DNA from 3 places in the Staphylococcus sp. AS1337 genome. Region 3 is predicted to be linked to each of the others. Evidence: predicted binding sites of a transcription regulator. Region 3 holds the regulator's gene; each other region holds the start of a gene.

Region 1 (3,297 bases), on a different contig from region 3:
GACGATGTTCAGCCATTTTTTCATATTTAGAATCTGGGCGACCATAGTTTGTGTATGGATCTATGGAAATACCACCACGAGGTGTAAATTTCCCCCAAACTTCAATATAATGAGGATCCATCAATTCAATTAAATCGTTCATAATGATATTCATACAATCTTCATGGAAATCGCCGTGATTTCTAAAACTAAATAAATAGAGTTTTAGAGATTTAGATTCAACCATTTTAATGTTTGGTATATAAGATATATATATTGTCGCGAAATCAGGTTGACCAGTGATAGGGCATAGTGATGTGAATTCTGGACAATTAAATTTTACAAAATAGTCACGACCTGGATGTTTGTTGTCAAACGATTCTAAGACTGTTGGGTCGTAATCAAATTTATATTTATTGTTTTGATTACCAAGTAATGTGATATCTTGTAACTCTTCTTTATTACGTCCTTCTGTCATTATCGTTCTCTCCTTTAATGTTATGGTTTTTGTTCTTCCTTTTGAATTGTTAGCGGTTGGCGTCTTGCTTTTTCAAACATATAGTAACTAGAGCTAATGATTATGATATAACCTAATACGGCATAAAAATCTGGTGATTCTCCGAACAAGATAAATCCAAAGAATGCAGTAAATATAATAGACGCATAAGTAAATATGGAAATATCTTTGGCAGGCGCGTAGCTATAAGCAAGGGTAATTCCAATTTGACCAGCAGCAGCTGATAGTCCAGCACCAATCAAATAGAATACTTGTATCATAGTCATGGGTTCAAATGTAAATATAGTAAACGGGATGAGTACTATAATTGAAAAGAATGAAAAATAAAAAACGATAGTATATGGTGCTTCACGAGTGCTAAGCGCTCTTACACATGTATAGGCACTGGCAGCAAATATACCAGAGAGTAAACCAATCACGGCAGGTATCATAGATGATGAAAATTCTGGTTTGACTACAAAAAGCATACCAATAATAGCTACAATCATTGCAATGAATTGATAGTTACGAACTTTTTCATGCAAGAATATTAAACTCAGTAAAATAGTCCAAAATGGATTTAACTTCATCAATGTATCAGCATCACTCAAAATCATATGATCTATCGCGTAAATATTTAACAAAACACCAATTAAACCTAATGTTGAACGAGAAATCAAAAGTGGTTGGCTACTAAGTTTGCCAAATAGGGGTTGTTTATATTTGAAAATAAAATAAAGTGGTATAAACATCGCAACTAGATTTCGAGCAAGAGATTTTTGAAATACAGGTAAGTCACCAGCTAATCTGAAAAATACAGACATAAAGCTAAAACCAACTGCTGAAATAAGGATAGCAATGATACCTTTAACTTTAGGGTTCACAGTTATCGCCTCAATTATTAGATTTTAACGTATCTATATTAGCATATATTTCTAGAATATGTATATATCCTTGAAAGTCTGAAGTAACTATATTATGATTATAAAAGGGGAACAAACGTTCTGTTCTTGGTATGGTAATTTACAATTTATCTAAATAGAATTTATAGTTTGTGTGATATGTGTTGTGGGCAACGTGAAGGGGGTTAATACCTAAACCACGCTAAATCAAGTGTTACAAGGTTTTCAAAAAAAGCAAATGAAAAAACCTTAAATTCAGAAAAAAAATTTTTTGTAATCAAAAATAGCAGTTTAAAGTTGAATTGGTGCCATTTACCTCTGCTCTTCAATATTTTGTCAAAAACAAAGGCCTTTAAATAAGGTTCTGAATTATGTATAATGAAACACATAATATAGTATTGATGATTAGAACAAAACACAATATATTGTGTTTTATATGCCTGGTCACTTTATTTATAATAAACCAAATTTTAAGTAAAATAACACTATTAAGAGCGTTTAATAATGACAAATCAAGCATAAATACTTAATTAATGATTTTTTACATACCAACATATAGATAACAAGCTTACTATATATAGTGGTTCACTCCAAAAAATTAATACTAGTTATCATTCTTTAAGTACGAAGTGAAATAGTTCGATTTTATAATTGTGATTTTTCATTAATAAAATATTAGTTAAATTAAGAAAGAAGGTGGTCCAATGAAGGTTGTCTATTTTTCATTTTCTGGCAATGTACGCAGATTCATCAAAAAAACTGAGCTTACGAATGTGATGGAAATTACACAAAGTAATTGTTCTGAGAAAATTGAAGAACCATTTATATTGGTCACTGGAACGATAGGATTTGGCGAAGTACCACAACCAGTTCAGTCATTTTTAGATGTAAATAAAAATTTATTAAAAGGCGTTGCAGCGAGCGGAAATCGCAATTGGGGTCAAAACTTTGCGAAAGCTGGACGGTCTATATCAGAAAAATATCAAGTTCCTTTATTAATGAAATTTGAAGTACAAGGAACACAAAATGATATTAGCGAATTTAAAGATAAGGTGGGGCATTTCAATGAAGATTATGGACGAGAAGAAATACAATCATATTGAGTTAAATAACGAGGTTACTAAACGTAAAGATAATGGCTTTTTCAATTTAGAAAAAGACCAAGAAGCATTAGCAGTATATTTAGAGGAAATAGAAGACAAGACTATATACTTTGATACTGAAATCGAACGCCTTCACTATCTCGTTGATAATGATTTCTATTTTGACTTATTTGCAAAATACTCAGAAGCAGATTTGATAGAAATAACAGATTACGCTAAAAGTATCCCTTTTAAATTTGCGAGTTACATGTCTGCAAGTAAGTTTTTCAAAGATTATGCTTTAAAAACAAACGATAAAAGTCAATATTTAGAAGATTATAAGCAACACGTAGCAATCGTTGCATTATATCTAGCAAATGGTCATAAAGCGACAGCTAAACAATTTATTTCAGCAATGGTTGAACAACGTTACCAACCGGCAACACCTACATTTTTAAATGCTGGTCGTGCTCGTCGTGGTGAACTTGTATCCTGTTTCTTACTTGAAACAGATGACAGCTTGAATTCAATTAATTTCATTGATTCAACAGCTAAACAGTTAAGTAAAATTGGTGGCGGTGTTGCTATTAATTTATCTAAATTACGCGCACGTGGTGAAGCGATTAAAGGTATAAAGGGCGTTGCCAAAGGCGTACTTCCAGTTGCAAAATCACTTGAAGGCGGCTTTAGTTATGCAGATCAACTTGGACAACGTCCTGGTGCGGGTGCAGTTTATTTAAATATTTTCCACTATGATGTTGAAGAGTTTTTAGATACGAAAAAAGTCAACGCTGATGAAGATTTACGTTTGTCTACAATTTCAACAGGATTAATTGTG
Region 2 (3,297 bases), on a different contig from region 3:
ACCATATTTTTCCATATCGAGTCTACAAAAACGATCGGTTAGAGACTCACTTGGTGTGCTATAAACGCTGAACCAAACATCATATTGTTCAGTCCATTTCAGTTGGTAAACTTTCATTGCTTTTAATATATCTAATGTAAATTTTTTAGCTATAGACTGTGTTTCCCAATTAGGACCATAAAACACTGTAGCCGCTTCATACAAACCGATATATCCCATAGATAAAGTAGCTCGTTTTCCTTTTAACAATGTCATAATATCTTCTTTATCCGTTAAACGATGTTTAAATGCACCATTTTTATATAAAATAGGTGCATTATTAGGTGTTACTTCGGAAATGCGTTGAATTCGATAGACGAGAGCATCATGCATTAGTGCCATTCGTTCATGGAATATCTTCCAAAACATTTCAATGTCATCATTAGATTCAATTGCTATTCTAGGCACATTTAATGTCACAACACCTAAATTACATCTTCCATTATTCTCAAATTCTCCAATTTCGTTCTTCCAAGCTGGCAAAAATGAACGACAACCCATCGGAGCTTTAAAATCACCTAATATTTCGACCGTTTTATCATAATTCAAAATATCAGGATACATTCTTTTAGTAGAGCACTCTAATGCTAATTGTTTTATATCATAATTCGGATCTTTCGAACTAAAATTCACACCTTTTTTAATTGAAAATACAAGTTTTGGGAAGATGGCAGTAATACGATCTTTACCCAAACCTTTGATTCTAGTGTTAAGAATTGCTTGTTGGATTTTACGGCTATATGTATCTGTTCCTAATCCAAATCCTAATGTTACAAAAGGTGTTTGACCATTTGATGTATACAATGTGTTAATTTCATATTCTAAACTTTCTATAGCATCTTCGATATCTTGTGAAACTCGATAATCAACATAAGTTTCTATGTCTTGTGGTGTCACAAATTTTTCAGCCAATTCTCGATGCTTAGCTTCATTATATTGAACGTAATGGCTCAGTAATTCATCAACCCGATCAATTGTACACCCTCCATATTGGCTACTAGAAACATTGGCAATGATTTGTACAAGTTGGGCAGAAGCTGTTTGAATTGATTTAGGTGAAGTCACAGTTGCGTTACCAATTTGAAAACCATTCTTGAGCATACTTTCTGCATCTATTAAGCAACAATTCGTAAGCGGTTGAAATGGATGATAATCTAAATCATGAAAATGTATGTCCCCTTCTTTATGAGCTGTTGCGATATGTTCTGGTAATAAATGATTTAACGCATATGATTTAGATACTACACCGGCTGTTAAATCTCTCATCGTCGAAAATGTAGCGCTATCCTTATTGGCATTTTCATTTATCACTGTAGGATCTTTAGTTATTAAATTCTTTAAATCTTGTTCGAGTTTATTCATTTTACCCCTCTTTTCTATATGTTGTGTTTTATTTAAATTTATAACACAATATATAGTGTTTCAATGTATAAATAAGCAGTTCACAAATTTGTAAAATCTTTTCAAAGTATTTGTGAACTTTAATTACATTTTCAAAACATCTATATTAACAATCTAAAAATATAAAAAACACTGACTACACAATAGTTAATCATCCTATTGTCTAATCAGTGTTTTAAATTATTTTATATTCAACTCAAACTCTTTACAATTTCTCTATAAATTTTCTTAGCTTCCTCCTCATTTTCAGTACCATAGACATGCATTCTTCCATCTTTGAACAGTGTGATTTCATGAGCCTCATACGCCAATAGTTTCACAAAGTCATTAGTTTTTTTCACAGTAACTGGTAAATAATCAATATGGTTAAAAATGTCGGCGTTAAAGCGTAACAAGAACATATCTCCGCATTGCTTCTCTATCTTGGTGTCGTATTTATCATTTAATAATTCATACTCATGCTTCACACAAACATTACAATCACTTTGTGTTAAAGCACTAATATCCATTGACTTATATTGCATATTAAAACAATCTATAGTTATAAGTTTTTTTGAAAATGCTTCGCCAGAGACCCATCTCATTAGCTCGGAAATTTGCATACTAGCTACTTGATAAATCACTGGTGGTAGCACACCATTTATTGCACAACTTTCACCAGTACTTGGCATTGTTTCAAGTAGACATTTCAAACATGGTCCTTGATTATCGATACCATAAACAGTACCTTTACTACCAACTGCAGCACCATAAATCCAAGGTATACTTTGCTTATTACAAGATTCATTGATTAAATATCTTATTTTAAAATGGTCCATACCATCTATAACAATATCCGGATGATATGCCGTTAATAGATTTTCTATATTTAAATTTGTTATTTCTCGATCTATTGTTGTTACTTGTACGTTGCTATTGATTTGATTCAACTTATGCTTTAATGCTTCAACTTTAGGTAACATTTGTTCCGCATCCAACTCATCATATAACGCCTGTCTATGTAAATTGGATAATTCAACAATATCCATATCGATTACAGTAAGTGATCCTACCCCCATCCTTACTAACATTTCTGCACTGTGACTACCAAGTGCACCTGCACCCATAATCATGACATGAGTTTTTTGAAGTTGGCTTTGACCTTGCTCACCAAACTGATGATATCTTACCTGTCGATTGTACCGTTCTATCATAAGAATCCAATACCTTTAGTTGGACTCGATGCTTGTGCCGTATACTTCACAGGTATTCTTCCTGCTTCATAACTCAATCTTCCGGCAGTAATCCCTTTATTCATTGCTTCTGCCATTTTCACAGGATCCGCTGCACTTGATATTGCCGTATTAAGTAAAATACCATCAGCACCTAATTCCATCGCATGACAAGCATCTTTAGGGGAACCAATACCCGCATCAACTATGATGGGCACATTTGTGCGTTCTATGATATAGCGTAAATTTAATGGGTTGTTAATACCTCTACCTGTCCCTATAGGTGATGCAAGTGGCATTATCGCGTGTACACCAAGTGATTCTAAGCGCTTAGCTAATACGACATCATTTGAAATATATGGACAGACCGTATAACCTTTTTCCAACAACACTTTACATGCTTCATATGTTTCTAATGGGTCTGGCAATAATGTTTCGTCATCACCAATGACCTCTACTTTAATCATGTCACAGACTCCTGCATGATTTGCTATTTCGGCAATCCTTACAGCTTCACTAGCATTTTTAGCACCTGCAGTATTAGGGAAAGTAACAAATTTTGATAAATCTACTTTGGCCAATGGGTTAGGTAAATTTTTGTCATATAAATTCATTCTTCTGACAGCAAATGTTAATACTTCAGTTT
Region 3 (3,297 bases):
CGTGCAAGTATAATCCTTTAACTTGAGGATTGTGCTTCGTGATTTTATCGCAAATTTTGTTTGCTGCCATTGCAACATCTAATCTATCTCTTCTATCCATGTAAATATCTTCAAGTTTAGCGTCTAAAGTATCACGTTGCATATGGTGCGAAGTAATTAGATGAGAGTTAAACCTTTCTTCATCATACTTTATCTTACACGGGCATGGTAAATAACGAATTTTGATATGGTTACTTTCAATATATAGTTCTGGAACATGACCTTTTACAAAGTTGGGACAATCCTTATAAGCATGTCCATCATAGTGTTTCACTTGGTCTTTGTATTCTTGTAAAATATTTAAGTCTTCATCTATCATGGCATTTGTCAATTCTGATTGATGCTCATTTAAAAAGCGTTTAACATCAGAATCATTAATCACATCTTTTTTTATTTTTTCTATGCGTTTTGATAAATCATCTGACTCCCCCATGATATTATTAAAAGATTTCATTTATTCGTCCTCCTTCCATCTATTTTTTAATTGATTTAAAAATTGCTCTCTGTCATTTTTTAACTTCTCATCTTCTTCGTCGTTATGCTGTTGGTTATCTTTTTCTGGTTTCTCATCTCGCTCTTCTAACCATTTCGGTGTCATTTCCCTAGAAGCTAATTGTTTTTGTTTATATCTATTTTTGGTAGGATAAGATTCTTTTTTAGGTTGGTTAACTTTCATTGCATATTCATATGCCTGTTCAGCCGTTTTAATACCTTTTTTCTTCCAATTTGATGCTATTTCAAAAATATAAGTTTTAGGTAATTTCATATCTTCCTTCAACATAACAAATTGCAATAGAATATTAATAACACCAAAAGATAAGTTTTCACGTTCAATCAATTCTTCAATCATGAATTTTTGCTGTGTAGTAGGTTCTGATTCTGACCACGATGCTAACATATCAATCGGGCTTGTTTGCTCCAATTGTACCAACCAATTATCAGATTGACTTGACGTTTCTTCAGAAGTAGTTACTTGTGAAGAAAGGACATTATCTTTTTCTGATTTAACTTGTAAATTGGGTAACTGTTGTTCATGTTCCATTAAATAATAAGTACGTGCGTGTTTTCTTAATTCTTCAAAAGATAATTCTTGAGCACTGGTTATCGATTTTAAAATAATACGCTTCATCGATTCAGGCGTCAAACCATATAATGTTGCAATTTGTGTTATTAACGCTTTAGCATCATTCGTAACTATTTTTGAACTAATAAAATGATTTTGTAACAAATCATATAATGTTTCAAAGTCAAAGTGAACGCGTGTAAGGTCTAAACCTTCATACGACTTATCATCTTGGATGTATGCTGTATCTTGCGCTAATGCTTTATTAGGAATTTTAAAAACATCAGTAAATGTGCGTGTTATATCTTGATAACTACTTAAGTCTAAAGAAGTTTTAGTTTCAAAGTGACGTTTTAATTGTTGGTAACGTTGTTTACTCACCTCACTATATAGATAAACTGATAGCATAGGATCACTGAAAAACTGTTTCGCAGTAGGTGGTTGATTAAGAACATAAACAAATGAGGAATGCTGCTCGTTATGATTTACATAAGATTTTACCAATCCAATACCTTCTAACAAATCCATTTCTTTTCTGAATTCTAATAGATTAATTTTCAACTCACTCATAATAATATAGTGCGTCAACACAGCATCTACTTCGTGGTCAACAAATTGGTTTAAATAATGATATAGTCCTGTCGCATTAGCGCCTATCATCGGTGTGAACAATCTGTTCAAGATTTCTAAATGATTATTATTTAAATAAAATTCACGCACGATAGTAAAATTATCATGTGGTCTCAATCCATAATCATATGATTGTAACCCCATTTACGAATCACTCCGTTTATTATTTACTAATATACCTTGCATTGATTGTAATAATTGATCTACATCTTTGAATTCTTTATAAACAGAAGCAAATCGTACATAGGACACTTGATCTACATGCATAAGTAAATTCATCACATGCTCTCCTATTTCTCTAGAAGAAATTTCTGCGTGTCCCTCATCTCGCAACTTCCATTCTACGTTATTAGTAATATCTTCTAATTGTTGGTAACGAACTGGTCTCTTTTCACAAGAACGTACTAAACCATTTAATATTTTTTCACGCGAAAATTGCTCCCGTGTTCCATCTTTTTTCACCACGATAAGTGGTCTTTTCTCTATATGTTCAAAGGTTGTGAATCTTGTTTCACAATTTTCACATTCTCTTCTACGACGAATCGCATTAACTTCATCTGCATGTCTAGAGTCTACAACACGAGAATGAGTCGAATTACATTTCGGGCATTTCATCGAATTATCACCCTCTCATTTATGATTATCTTCTATTATACTATAAATATGCATGTCACAAAAGAATCGCTATTACACAATTTAGCATATATGAATTAATGCTAAATTATTTTAAACTAACTCTTACACATTTTTTCTGATGACAACTCTTACTATAAAAGGATACTCTCATTACACCAAATATTTGAATATATCTAGCTTCTTATTCATCGATGTGTTAATAACATTAATAAAACTCCTTCTAAATTAGTATGCTTAAATGCAAACTAACTTAGAAGGAGTTTATAAATTAATACAATCATATTGTTATTACAGGTATGATTTTAGTTTTAATATGTTACTGCTGCAACATCACTTTTCAATAATTGACCAATTTGAACGGCAACATCCACAACTCTATTTGAATAGCCCCATTCGTTATCGTACCATGCAATTACTTTTACTTTATTATCACCCATAACCATTGTACTCTGTGTATCAATGATAGCTGAATGTGAATTAGTATTGAAATCCATTGATACTAATGGTGCATCTTCAGTTGAAATAACACCTTGTAAATCATTGTCTTTAAATGCTTGATTAACTTGCTCTGCCGTTACATCTGCATCTAAATCTACAACCAAGTCTACTAAAGATACATTTTTTGTTGGTACTCTTAAAGCCATACCATGTAATTTTCCTTCTAATTCAGGTAAGACTTCTTTCAACGCTTTTGCAGCACCTGTAGAAGTTGGTATAATACTCTCATTACACGAACGTGCACGTCTTAAATCTTTGTGAGGGTTGTCGATGTTGTTCTGATCATTAGTAATAGCATGAACAGTAGTCATTAATCCATTTTGAATACCAAATTCATCATTTAAAACTTTAGCGACTGGTCCAATGCAATTTGTTGTACATGAAGCGTTGCTAAAGATATCGTATTGCTCTATGTCTAATTGATCATTATT

Evidence for each region. The regulator NrdR, encoded in region 3, represses ribonucleotide reductase genes. The targets are predictions, from matches to a motif close to AACACNATATATNGTGTT.
Region 1: a site for NrdR is predicted at 1,792-1,809, ahead of nrdI (class Ib ribonucleoside-diphosphate reductase assembly flavoprotein NrdI). Genes of this name have one in related genera too.
Region 2: a site for NrdR is predicted at 1,444-1,461, ahead of nrdD (anaerobic ribonucleoside-triphosphate reductase). Genes of this name have one in related genera too.

What each region holds. Positions count from the first base shown of each region.
Region 1 is NZ_JBOIHZ010000004.1:92,270-95,566, reverse strand. Features, by position in the region: gene queF (preQ(1) synthase) at 1-457, opposite strand, end outside; gene ACSUE0_RS07795 (DMT family transporter) at 478-1,359, opposite strand; gene nrdI (class Ib ribonucleoside-diphosphate reductase assembly flavoprotein NrdI) at 2,082-2,480, shown strand; gene nrdE (class 1b ribonucleoside-diphosphate reductase subunit alpha) at 2,443-3,297, shown strand, end outside.
Region 2 is NZ_JBOIHZ010000001.1:6,006-9,302, forward strand. Features, by position in the region: gene nrdD (anaerobic ribonucleoside-triphosphate reductase) at 1-1,419, opposite strand, end outside; gene ACSUE0_RS00025 (ThiF family adenylyltransferase) at 1,632-2,630, opposite strand; gene ACSUE0_RS00030 (thiazole synthase) at 2,630-3,297, opposite strand, start outside.
Region 3 is NZ_JBOIHZ010000002.1:126,825-130,121, reverse strand. Features, by position in the region: gene dnaI (primosomal protein DnaI) at 1-493, opposite strand, end outside; gene ACSUE0_RS03325 (replication initiation and membrane attachment family protein) at 494-1,876, opposite strand; gene nrdR (transcriptional regulator NrdR) at 1,877-2,347, opposite strand; gene gap (type I glyceraldehyde-3-phosphate dehydrogenase) at 2,677-3,297, opposite strand, start outside.